DNA from 4 places in the Neobacillus sp. NPDC097160 genome. Region 1 is predicted to be linked to each of the others. Evidence: riboswitches for the same ligand, from Rfam matches in the RefSeq annotation. Region 1 holds a riboswitch; each other region holds the start of a gene.
The links. A riboswitch is a leader RNA that binds a small molecule or an ion and turns the genes downstream of it on or off. The one in region 1 is predicted to bind thiamine pyrophosphate.
Positions count from the first base shown of each region.

Region 2: another riboswitch for thiamine pyrophosphate. It lies ahead of thiT (energy-coupled thiamine transporter ThiT); the one in region 1 lies ahead of thiM (hydroxyethylthiazole kinase).
Region 3: another riboswitch for thiamine pyrophosphate. It lies ahead of ACIQXV_RS23615 (ABC transporter substrate-binding protein); the one in region 1 lies ahead of thiM (hydroxyethylthiazole kinase).
Region 4: another riboswitch for thiamine pyrophosphate. It lies ahead of ACIQXV_RS20425 (thiamine phosphate synthase); the one in region 1 lies ahead of thiM (hydroxyethylthiazole kinase).

Region 1 covers NZ_JBIWDU010000006.1:150,573-153,718, reverse strand. Annotated here, with positions in the region: gene thiD (bifunctional hydroxymethylpyrimidine kinase/phosphomethylpyrimidine kinase) at 1-743, opposite strand, end outside; gene thiM (hydroxyethylthiazole kinase) at 758-1,564, opposite strand; TPP riboswitch at 1,646-1,755, opposite strand; gene ACIQXV_RS10570 (hypothetical protein) at 2,111-2,449, shown strand; gene galU (UTP--glucose-1-phosphate uridylyltransferase GalU) at 2,623-3,146, opposite strand, start outside.
Region 2 covers NZ_JBIWDU010000012.1:104,086-107,231, forward strand. Annotated here, with positions in the region: gene ACIQXV_RS17850 (histidine kinase N-terminal domain-containing protein) at 1-756, opposite strand, end outside; TPP riboswitch at 976-1,085, shown strand; gene thiT (energy-coupled thiamine transporter ThiT) at 1,208-1,795, shown strand; gene ACIQXV_RS17860 (FeoA family protein) at 1,943-2,167, shown strand; gene feoB (ferrous iron transport protein B) at 2,167-3,146, shown strand, end outside.
Region 3 covers NZ_JBIWDU010000019.1:61,494-64,639, forward strand. Annotated here, with positions in the region: gene ACIQXV_RS23605 (XdhC family protein) at 1-10, opposite strand, end outside; gene ACIQXV_RS23610 (DUF6054 family protein) at 492-833, opposite strand; TPP riboswitch at 1,176-1,285, shown strand; gene ACIQXV_RS23615 (ABC transporter substrate-binding protein) at 1,473-2,468, shown strand; gene ACIQXV_RS23620 (thiamine-binding protein) at 2,481-2,771, shown strand; gene ACIQXV_RS23625 (ABC transporter permease) at 2,771-3,146, shown strand, end outside.
Region 4 covers NZ_JBIWDU010000015.1:73,707-76,852, forward strand. Annotated here, with positions in the region: gene thiO (glycine oxidase ThiO) at 1-634, opposite strand, end outside; gene ACIQXV_RS20425 (thiamine phosphate synthase) at 618-1,256, opposite strand; TPP riboswitch at 1,355-1,463, opposite strand; gene ACIQXV_RS20430 (hypothetical protein) at 1,744-1,947, shown strand; gene ACIQXV_RS20435 (hypothetical protein) at 2,180-2,368, opposite strand; gene ACIQXV_RS20440 (hypothetical protein) at 2,381-2,644, opposite strand; gene ACIQXV_RS20445 (DMT family transporter) at 3,031-3,146, opposite strand, start outside.

The sequences.
Region 1 (3,146 bases):
ATGGCAATACCATCTTCAATGGCTGCTTGAATGAAATCCTTCGCTGTTAAAACAGCATCATATACGCTTGTGCCCTTCGCCAATTCGGCGGTAATGACGGCTGAGAAGGTACATCCCGTTCCGTGTGTGTTTTTTGTTTGGATCCGCTTGCTGGTAAAGTTGTGGAATTCATTCCCGTCAAAAAATAAATCAGTGGATTCAATTTCGTTTTCATCATGACCGCCTTTAATCACGACATTTCTGACTCCAAGCTCGTATAGCCTTACTGCAGCCTCTCTTTTATCTTCAAGGGTTTGGATTTTCATTCCCGTTAAAACTTCCGCCTCCGGAATATTCGGTGTAATGACTTCGGCAAGCGGCAATAAATAGGTTTTCATAGCGAAAATGGCTTCCTGTTGTAATAAAGAAGCGCCGCCTTTGGCAATCATCACAGGGTCAACAACCACATTTTCCCATTTGTATTTTTTGAGATTAGCAGAAACAGCTTCGATAATTTCTGTGCTAAAAAGCATGCCTGTTTTCACGGCATCCGCACCCATATCCTCTCCGAGTGCTTGCATCTGTTTGGCAACGGCCTCTGACGTCATGGGGTACACAGCATGGACTCCTACTGTATTTTGCGCCGTAACAGCCGTCAATGCTGACATCCCAAAAACCCCTAATTCCTGAAACGTCTTCAAATCTGCTTGAATTCCTGCGCCGCCGCCGCTGTCGGAACCTGCTATCGTTAATGCTTTTTTCATCTTACATTCCTCCACTAGATTTTTTTAAAAGAAGCATAACCATTTAAGTCTTCACTCGAAACCAACGATAATTGATTTAAAAATTCAATTTGAAAGCTGCCCGGTCCAAGCTCGGCTGTTTTCTTCGCCGCCTTTTCTGCGGCAACGCCATAGTAGGTTAAGGCAGCGACCGAGGCTTGGATTAAATCCCTTTCCACCCCCGCAAAAGCGCCAATTACCGAAGTTAATAGGCATCCCGTTCCGGTTACTTTGGTCAAAATTGGATGTCCATTGGCAACTACATAAGTATTTTCACCGTCTGATACAATATCCTCTTTTCCAGTTATTACGACAACACAATGTAATTTTCGAGCAGCTGTGATCGCAAGGTCTTTAATGTTCCCTTTTGCATTTCCTCCATCCACACCCTTAATTTCCCACTTTTCACCAATAACATTGGCAATCTCGGCCGCATTTCCTCTAATCACGGCGACCTTGACTTCATTCATCACTCGTTGGGCTGTTTCCGTTCGATACGGTGTAGCCCCCGCACCTACCGGGTCAAATATGACCGGAACATCGTGCTCATTGGCAGACTTACCAGCCAGGAGCATGGCTTCCACTGTTTGCGGGTTTAATGTGCCAATATTCAAAACTAGTGAACTTGCAATCGTAGCCATATCCGCTGCTTCCTCTTTTGCATTTGCCATTACCGGTGAAGCTCCTAGTGCAAGGAGCCCATTGGCCGTGAAATTGGTAACGACTACATTGGTGATATTATGTATTAGCGGGTTTACCTTCCTTACTTTTTCCAACGTTTCACACAAGCTTCTTTTTTCCAAACCAATCTCCCCTTTTCTTTTTCAACATAAAAAAACCAGATCCATAAATTGGACCTGGTTAGGTAGAAAGCGAAAAATTACCATTTCACTCGACTACTTTCCTACGCTGGTATTACCCAGATCAGGTCCAAAGGGTTAAAAACATTACCGTTTTCTCTCAGCCTGATTACAGGGCACCCCTAGTAGATACATCACATATTAAATTAAGTACATATTAACGCTGATTACCATTGAAGTAAAGAAAATTGTTCCAACTTTTTTAGTTTAGAACATAATTCCGGTAAATGCTTCATCACATGGAGGAACATCATTCGCCCCTCCAATTCCCGACACAAAAACTCGAGAATTGTCTGTTCATGCGCTTTCCCAAGGAATATTTCCTATGATATTGTCATAAATATGCTCGTTTTTCATCTCTTTTAAAAAATGGGACAGCCCTTTTCTTCTCTGTTCGTTATATTCGTTTATGCTTGTCCAAGAGTTTTACATATTATATTTCTTAAAAGAGTCTCTAAATGTTAAAAAATTTTAAAGGTGGGCATAAAAATGAGTAAAAATAATTACAAGAATCATGAACAAACAACCATTTTATCGATCGATAGCGATGCACTAATCGAGAATAACACACAGGTTGTTAATGAGCTGCCAGAGATTCAACAAGAACAAGTCGATGTTTTTTCAGAGTTAAAAAAACAACTTGCAAATAGCCTCTTCGAGAGTAGCACACAACTTGTTAGCAGCCTTTCAGAGATTCAATCACATATAGCTAGTGAACTTTCAGCAATTAGACTAGAACTGCTAACCATAAAAGAAGAAAATACCAAACTATTAGATCAAATTACCTATATTGAACAAAATTATAAGGTGAAGAAAAAGAAGAAGTGACCGATTCGATAACTGTCCTTGATTACTTTTCAAGCTAGACAGCAATTGAAGAATAACTTCTGACTGATTTCTCCGTTTTATAGCGAAATAGCCAAGGCAATTCTTTGCCTTGGCTCTTCTAGTGGTTAATAGGAGAAGGATGTTGAAGTAGCCAAAATTGGCTTCTTTTTCCTTTATCCTTTGAAGATTTCACCCAAAAAGGCGAGGATCTCTTCTCGTGTGTCGTCTCTTTTTAGGGCAAGGTCGATCGTTGCTTTGAGGTACCCTATTTTGTCGCCGATGTCATAGCGGATTCCTTCGAAGTTATATGCCAAGACAGCCTGCTGTTTATTTAATTCGTTAATGGCGTCGGTTAGTTGTAATTCGTTACCTTGCCCAATTGGAAGCCGTTCTAATATGGAAAAAATCTCTGGCTTTAATATATAACGCCCCATAACGGCAAGTGTAGACGGAGCCTCTTCTACCTTTGGCTTTTCCACTAATGATTCGATTGAATATAAAGTCTCCTCAATCATCGCACCTTTTGGCTTAATTATTCCATATTTACTTACGTCCTGTTCTTGAACATTCTGAATGGCAACGACAGAACTATTATAATACTCGAATACATTCATGAGTTGTTTTAAACAAGGAACCTCTGACACGACAATATCGTCGCCCAACATAACCGCAAATGGTTCATCACCAACAATATTTT
Region 2 (3,146 bases), on a different contig from region 1:
GATTTTTACTTTGCCGTCCAGAATACTAGGATAAAGGAAGTTTAATACCTCATCAATAAGCGTATTTAACCCAAATTGTACTTTTTCCTTCCCAATTAATTCTTTTTTAGAAAGTAATAAGAACTGTGATATTCGAAAATTAAGCTGATCTAATTCACTTGAAATGATATCCAAATATCTCATGTTTGGAAAATCTGCTTTAAGTAACTGAATAAACCCTTGAACAGATGTGAGTGGGTTTCTAAATTCATGAATAAAGCTTGAAGTCATCTGTCCGAGAAGTGTCAAACGATCTTGATGTGTCGAGTCAATGAACATCGTCTTTTCTTCTATGATTTTATTTTTCGCTTCCGAAAAATGGGATACGGCAAAATATAGAAATTTATCAAAGCAAAAATTGATCATATTGATCGATTCTTGCATATCTGACCATGACATTCCTGTTTTACTTAAATAGCTGTACAAAATCGTTCTGCCAAGATTAACATTGTAGACAAAATCACCTATGTTAATATCGGCCAAAACTCTTTCTTCTGACACTTCTATCGCAATGTTTTCAATCATGTCTACTAGTTCTTTTTTAGATCTTAAATGCATCGTTAGTAACACATTTAATAGAGCTACCCCGTTTTCGCGAATTTTCAATTTGAAGGGGTCTCCGTGGTTAATGACAATAGCATCTTCCCATTCTTGTACCAATTTTTCTTTGTTTTGATTAAAAAAAGCAATTAAATCCGTTTGTTCTCCCGTAAACATGTTGTTTCCCCCTATGGTATTAACAAAACTGATTACCATCTTAAATTCGCTGATGAAGGCAAAAATCCTTTTTTAATGAAAGATAAAAAAATTTTCCCAATATGATTTTTGCTGAATAATATGATAAAACGGCTCTTTTAATAGTATCACAGTGGAAATGTAATAATTTCCTTGTAAAAACCATAAAAGAATAGTATATTTTGTATGGAATCAATTGAATACTTCCACAGGGGGAGCTGCTATTAGGGCGGCTGAGAGTGAACGTTTTAAGTTCTGACCCTATGAACCTGTTAGTTAACGCTAGCGTAGGGATGTGGTTTGCCGGATATTAAAGCAATGCAGACAATCCTTTTTGTCTTGCATTGCTTTTTTTGTTTGCGCTTAATTTAGATACCCAGTTAATTGTAGGAAGATATCAAACGACTCCAAACATGAATAGGGGGGAAGAAGAATGAACAAAAAGAGAAGTAACACGCTATTTATTACGGAAATTGCTGTTTTTACCGCACTTGCCTACTTACTTGATCTGTTATCAGGTTTCTTAATGGCAAGATTTTGGCCGCAGGGTGGATCCATTTCTATTGCTATGGTCCCAATTTTTCTCATGGCCTATCGCTGGGGAATAAAGGGTGGCCTGCTAACAGGCTTCTTACTAGGTCTATTACAATTTATCCTAGGTTTTGCCCAAATTTATACCATTGTTCAAGGTATTATCGATTATTTTATTGCTTTTACAGTTGTGGGCTTAGCAGGCGTTTTTGTTGGTCAAATTCAAAAAGCCCTTGCGGAAGGAAATAAAGGGAAATGGATGATATTCACAATAATTGGAGCCTTTTTTGGAAGTTTTCTCCGCTATCTATGTCATGTGGTTTCCGGGATCGTTTTCTTCGGTGAATATGCACCTAAGGGCCAGCCGGTAACAACCTACTCGCTCATATATAATGGAACCTATATGCTCCCTAGCTTCGTCATCAGTGCGATTATCATCATTCTTGTGATCGGTGCAATGCCAAAGAAAAGTTTTTTACAAGAACATTAATATGGAGTGAAAAAGAAAGGCAAATTGCTTTTCTTTTTTTTTTCGAACTTTTGTCACAAAATTAGTATGCCCTTTCCCTAAAAAAAGTGTTAAAATGTCAATATAGAAAGATAATCATTCTCAATTAACCTAGATAGGGTGATATACATGTTTGGTTCTTTAAAAGCAGGAGATAAGGGAAAGATCATAGACATTTCTCATGTTGGTCACCTGGTACAAAGACGCTTGCTTGACTTAGGGATTACCGAAGGATCAGAAGTGTGTGTGAAATGCGTCATGCCGTTTGGCGGGCCGATTATGATTGAATCATGCGGACAATGTGTTGGCATTCGCCGTAAAGAAGCAGTTCAGATTGAAGTGGAGAGAATATAATGGAAATCGCTCTTATTGGAAACCCGAATACTGGGAAAACTTCATTGTTTAATAATCTAACAGGTTCCTATGAGTATGTTGGTAACTGGAGCGGTGTTACAGTTGAAAAAAAAGTTGGCGTATTCAAAAATAATATCGGCCAATTAATTGATTTACCTGGTGTCTACACACTTAATCCGCTTTCAAAGGATGAAGGTGTTGTGACCTCATTCTTTTTAAATGAGTCCGTTGATCGCTTGCTAAATATATTAGATGCTTCACAATTAGAACGGAATTTACATTTAACGCTTCAATTACTTGAGTTTGAAAAGCCAGCCCTTATCGGCCTTAATATGATGGATGTGGCGAATAAACGCGGGATTCAAATAGACGCTTCGAAGCTTTCGCGTGCTCTCGGTGTCCCTGTTGTTCCTGTCGTGGCAAGAAGCGGAAAAGGCTGTGACAAGCTAGTAGATGTCGTATCTACAAAATCAATCGAGCCTGCCAGAAAGAACCTTGTGTACTATGGCAAAGAGGTGGAAGAGGCCATTACAGCATTGACTGGTGAACTAATCGGCGAGACCAGCCACTCTCCACGCTTTCTTGCTATTCAATATATTGAAGGAAATGAATACGTTAAAAACTATGTAAATAGTATTGCCAATGCTCAAAAGCTAAATGGAATTATTGTGAATTTGGAGTCAAAGTTACAGAAACATTATGATATCAAATCGTTAGCAAATTTCATCTATTTAAAGAGAAAAGAAGTCATTGAAAAAATAGTAGCTGAAGTAGCAAGAAAGAGTGATTCGACAATCCCGTTATCTGAAAAAATTGACTCAATCGTGACAAATCGTTACCTAGGGATGCCGATCTTTTTGCTGCTCATGTATCTGATGTTTATGCTGACATTTGATTGGCTGGGCACGCCGCTGTCAGATGTTTTAGATGGCTTTTTAACTGGACCAGTAACCACTGGATTTGAAAATGTTTTATCTGC
Region 3 (3,146 bases), on a different contig from region 1:
TTGCCTGCATGTTGCCCTCCCTTAAATTAGAAATTACCATTAAAGAATAATGATTAATTAACTCCCTTTCTAGATTAAGCGTTTACATTTTATAGAGATTAATGAAGAAGTGTTTAGCAAATTTTAGTAATAACCTATATTATTATTTCTAAATTCTGATTTGTCAATATATTTTGTTTTTAATGATTTTAAACACTTTTAATGGTTTATTCATAATTTGTTCATTTCTAGAGATTATGATGAATACATGAATCGGACATGATCTTTTCATAGCCTTTCAACCCCCTTTTAATATATATTTTTTTATCCGGCCTATTGCCGGATATTTTTTTGAGATTCTGACTCCAAGCAATTTCTAATGTGATACATGATTAATTAGAGAATAGAGTGTAATGCGAAACCTTTAAATGATTGATTTGACAACGGCCAACAAAAAAAGCTGTAATTCCTTTGGAACAACAGCCGGCATACATTTTTTGCTACAATATAGTTTATTTTGCTCTAAACGGTTCTAAAGTATCTATGACACTATTAATAAAACTGTTCCCCGCCCCCCAATCAAACCGGAAGATTGCTCCTTGGGCAGTGCCTGATGCTGCTGCATGTACTTTTGCAGCCCCTTCCAAGTTATCGATGGTAATGGTCATGGAACCACGATTACCTGAGCGAAAATAATATTTTTCAAACACTAATACTATGAATTCGAAATTCCCGATTGAACGATGATAGCGGTCAATTAATGTACCTGAAATACTTCCATTTACAATTGCTTCTTCTATCTTCTCACTTGCTTCTTTAGGTGTTATCGACACGATAATTTCACTAACGTCCATATGTTCTCCCCCTAAAAAATATCTTCCTATACTAAAATCAACAAAATACCTTTCATATTTTATGGGAATCTTATCCTTCCATACGTTTTGAATTTATTTTAGTTTCATTTTCTAATATCTTTCTTGTCATTAGCATCCTTAATCAAAAAGTTCCAAAAATATTGTGAATCCTTCCGAAGTGATATTAGACGATGTTAATTTTTTGGCTATTGTGACTGGATTTTCTTTACTAGTTAATTGTTTATTTGTTCTTGGTTTCACTCCTTTCTACCAAATCACCATATTTTGTACTAGTCAAAATAAAGGTTTCTGTTATAATGAGTTGGGAATATAATTTAATAGCTAGAATTGTAGGGGAACCGGTGTTGCCGGTTGAGATTACATCCTTAAGATGTTGACTCTTAGTACCTGATCTGGTTGATACCAGCGGAGGGAACATATTCTTGAACAATTGAAATTGTTTGCTTATATGCGCCCTAGGTTCTCCACTAGGGTGCTTTTTTATTGTCTAGCTCCACAAGGAAAGCTTCGGCAGCATAAGCACCGCACGAAGAAAAAGCGTTAGCTTTTTCGAGGAGGTCATACGCCGCTGACCAGGGCGCTTGCGCTTTTCTAATTATGTACATAGGAGGAAGAGGAATGAAAAAGTGGTTAATCGTATTATGTTCATTATTAATGATTGCGGGCTGTAGCAATCAGAATTCAGGATCAGAAACGAAAAAGAAAGACAAACACTCTCTGAAAAAGGTATCTGTTGTACTAGATTGGACACCAAACACGAATCATACCGGTTTATATGTTGCAAAAGAAAAAGGCTATTTTAAAGACGAAGGATTAGATGTGAACATCATTATGCCAGGTGATGCTGGAGCAGATCAGCTTGTGGCTTCAGGTAAATCAGAGTTTGGCGTAAGTTATCAAGAATCGATCACACAGGCCCGTATACAAGGCGTTCCTCTTGTTTCTATAGCAGCGATCATTCAACATAATACATCTGGTTTTGCCTCACCAGTTTCGAAGAACATTGTTACACCAAAGGACTTTGTAGGTAAAACATACGGTGGCTGGGGCTCACCTGTTGAAGAATCTGTTATTTCTTCATTAATGAAAAAAGAAAATGCCGATGTGAATAAAGTTTCGATTGTAAATATGGGAGATACTGATTTCTTTACAGCTGTGAAACGAGACATCGATTTCGCATGGATTTATTATGGCTGGACTGGTGTAGAGGCAGAGCTGCGTGGAGAAACGCTCAATATGGTGTACTTAACAGACTATTCCGATAAACTCGATTATTACACGCCAGTTCTCGCAACGAATGAAAACATGATTAAAGAAAACCCAGATACAGTAAAAGCTGTTGTAAAAGCTGTTTCTAAAGGATATGAATTTGCTATTAAACATCCATCCGATGCTGCTGACATTTTAATTAAAGCAGTGCCTGACTTGGATCCAAAGCTTGTTAAGAAAAGTCAAGAATGGTTAGCCTCTAAATATCAAGATGATGCACCGAGATGGGGCGAGCAAAAACAAAAAGTATGGGAAAATTATGCTTCATGGATGTTTGACAATGGACTTCTTGAGAAAAAGCTTGATTCCAAAGAAGCATTTACAAATCAATTTTTACCACAATAAGGGGGTTATGAAATGACAAATTCACTGATCAGTATTCAAATCATACCAAAAACAAAAAATGGCGAAAGTGTTATTCCTTATGTAGATGAAGCAATCCGAGTGATTCAAGAGTCAGGGGTAAAATTCGAGGTACATCCTCTTGAAACAACAATGGAAGGCGATTTACAGCAATTACTGCAGGTTATCACGAAAATGAACGATCGCATGATTGAGATGGGCAGCAGTAACGTTATCTCCCAAATAAAAGTTTTGTACCAACCATCTGGCATCTCCATGGGTCAACTTACGGAGAAATATAGATAATGATAAAAATCATATCGAAAGGGTGGAGACCATTACTGGTTCTCCTCCTTTTATTCATTGTATGGGAAACGGTTGCAATTATATCCGAAATTCCAAATTGGCTTTTACCCACTCCGACAAAAATATTTTATGAGGGTTTTGATGGTTGGTCTAACTTTTACCCACATTTATTATCAACAATCAAACTATCTTTACTCGGATTTGCACTAGGTTTACTAATCGGTCTACTTACGGCTATTCTATTACACTTACTTCCTTTCATTCGGGAATCGATTTATCCGTTGCTCATCATATCGCAAAACATTCCGATTATCGTCCTAGCTCCTCTTTTAGTGATTTGGTTTGGCTTTGGATTATTACCCAAAATGATCGTCA
Region 4 (3,146 bases), on a different contig from region 1:
CCCATGCTCCGGTGGCGACGACAACCTGTTCTCCGTGAATAACACCATGGGAAGTGTTAACCCCTTTAACCTGACCGTTTTCATAATTAATAGAAACGACTTCAGTATACTCTCGAATCTCTGTTCCAAAATAGGCTGCTGCTTGTGCGTATGCTCTTGATAAATTTGCTGGTTGTACATGGCCATCGTTAGGAAGAAACATGGCTCCTGAAATGCTTGAAGATATGGATGGTTCCAATTCAAGTAATTCCATTTTATCAAGCCATGTTATTGCAGGATCCCACTTCCTTTGGAAGGTGACTTGTTTACGTACTATGGATGCTATTTCTTCTGTTTCCGCAATTTTTAGCATTCCTTTATTGACAAACTCGATATCAATTCCTGTATATTCAAATAATTCGCTTGAGAGAGATGGAAACATGGCTTGACTTTTTAGAGCCATTTGCAATAACGGACCATCTTGTTCAATCTCTGCTTGCGCAGCCAGCATTCCGGCGGCAGCACTTGATGCTTGGCAAGCCAAGCGATCCTTCTCAAGTATGACCACTTTTCTTCCCATTTTTGATAGCTGATAGGCAATGGAGGATCCGATTATTCCGCCGCCGATAATAATCACATCAAATGAATTTTCCACTTTTTCCATCTCCAATTTTTAATACTTTTGTGTAAGACTTAATTGCTGCTAGTGGATCGCGTGCATCTAAAACTCCAGACATAACTGCGATCCCATTTGCCCCTGCCTGAAGTACCTGTGCTGTATTCTCTGGTGTTATGCCTCCAATCGCAATCGTCGGAATGTCAAGTTGTGTCAACATTGACAAGTTCCTCACTCCTTTTGGCGCCACATCTGGTTTAGATTGAGAAGGGAAAATGTGACCGTAAATTACATAGTCTGCCCCATTTGCTTTTGCATCCACTCCTTCCTCATAAGAATGAATCGAGCACCCAATCCGAAACTGAGGGAAACTTTCCTTCACAATAGCTGGTTCTAAACTGTGAAAGGCTAATTGAACCCCACCAACCCTTGTAACTAAGGCAACATCAAGGCGATCATTAATGAAAACTTTTGAAAGCGGGATATTTGCAGAATTTAAAAGTTGGACCGTTTGAAATAGTTCCCTAGCAGTTTTTTGTTTTTCCCGTAAATGGATGGCCGTTACATAGGGATGAATATCAATGAGAATTTCCCGGAACTGCTCAATCGGCATCTTACCATTGGAAATGATATGAAACTCTTTATCTTTGAAAATACACATCACCCCTTTCAGAAGATTCCGCTAAAAGTAAAAACAAAAAACCACTTCCTTTGATTAAGAAAGTGGTTGAAATTTGAAATAGAAACATACATTCTTCAAATATCCAGTTTCCACTTCCCTACGCTGGTATGATCCAGATCAGGTTCATAGAGTCCTGAAGTAGCACTTCAATCTCAGCCCTTTAAAAAGGCACCTCTAGCGGATAAACTTCATTTATTATTTTTATTGATAACCTTACATGGATAATGTTAGCACTTTTGTTAGAATTGTCAAATACTTTCTCGTTGTGCAAAATCTGCAAAAAGGTCGTCCTGTATCAAATTTTAGTATAATAGTGGGTTACATCTTTTTGTTTAAAAATGCTTCTTTCAATAGGGTTAGGAATTGAAACAAATTTTTTTCTTTTACGATTTAATAGAAATTTATTTTATACTTTTACAGAAGAATGGGGAAAATAAAAGGAAATTGAATTAGGAGGTCGATGAAGTTGAAAGAAAAGGAAAAGGAAGCAATTGAAGCAAATCAAGAAATGGATGAAATATTTTATGACTCTGGATTCAGTTCCATTAAAGGGGATACCGAAGTAGATACAGCAAATCTTGAAATCCAAGAGCAGTTTTATGGAACTGACAAAGAAGATCATTCTCTTCCTTTTCATGTTGATACCAATAATCCACCAATAAAAAAGTAAAAAAAATCCTTTTTTTTGCGCTATTTGCAATTAAAGGACTTTTTTACTTTTTAAGGTCTCAAAGAGAAAACATTATAAAAGGGAATCATAAATGTGTCAGGCAATAGGGTCTGCCTCCGATGCGCTCCATAATTGGAGCTTGCGAGAAAAGAATAAAAAATGCAGCATGATTTTTATCACGCTGCATTTTTTACACGCCCTGCTATTTTTTTATAAATTGATTTTCAACTCTCTACGTAACTCGAATTCTACCAACTCTTCTATTTCGATTACGATCTTTACTATCTAGGGCTCTTTGGGATTTATGAATACCTGGAAATGATATGAGGTCAGCCTTAAACAGGGCATAACCGATAAAGGTAGCAAATATCGAACTGCCGATCAAAAACCAGATGAATCTGCTGCCAACATTGCGTAACATATTTTCACCTCTTTACCCTCTCATTGATGATAAATATGATGAAATGATCATTTTTATGTCGTCTTGTTCAACCATGCTAAAGATTGGAGAACCTGTTCCAAGAAGAGTTAAATTAAAATCAGACGACTCTTCCACAGCATCGGCAGCTGGGTTCTTTGTATTTTCCTTTTGCTTATTAGCAGCATGAACTGATTTTTCACTCGCCATTTCTTGATAACTACATCCAAATAAACCGGTTGAAATCAATAAAATCATTAATAATATCGATACCCGCATTGACTTTGTAAATAGTCCGATAGAATAGCAACACCTTTCTTTGACCTTTAAGAATTTTTATCATTCACCACTAGCATTGGGTGAATCAAAGTATTAAAAATCTTCACAAATTTTATGTTCAGTCAAAAAAAATTCCTTTACAATGAAAGCACAGATGGTTCCTATGCAAATCCAATAGTAAAGTATAATGATATTATCCCTCCTGGAAGACAGCTTGGAAAATACCTTACTGTCTTCCAGGAGGGATTGTTCATAATCCGTATGGAAAAGAATACACTTATTTCTCATTTGATAAAAGGAGTTACCCCTTCATTTTCAAAAACTTTCTGTGCAGGTTAATGGAGCGATTCACTATTTAGACGCAGAGCTCCAAATACAGTTGGGTTTTATTCCATCTTGCGAGCTTCAAGATCCGGCATAGATAATGGTAATTCTATGCTTGGCTCTTTCGTTTTTCGCTGGAGAATAAACGCTGCTATGATGATTAAAGCACCACCGATGA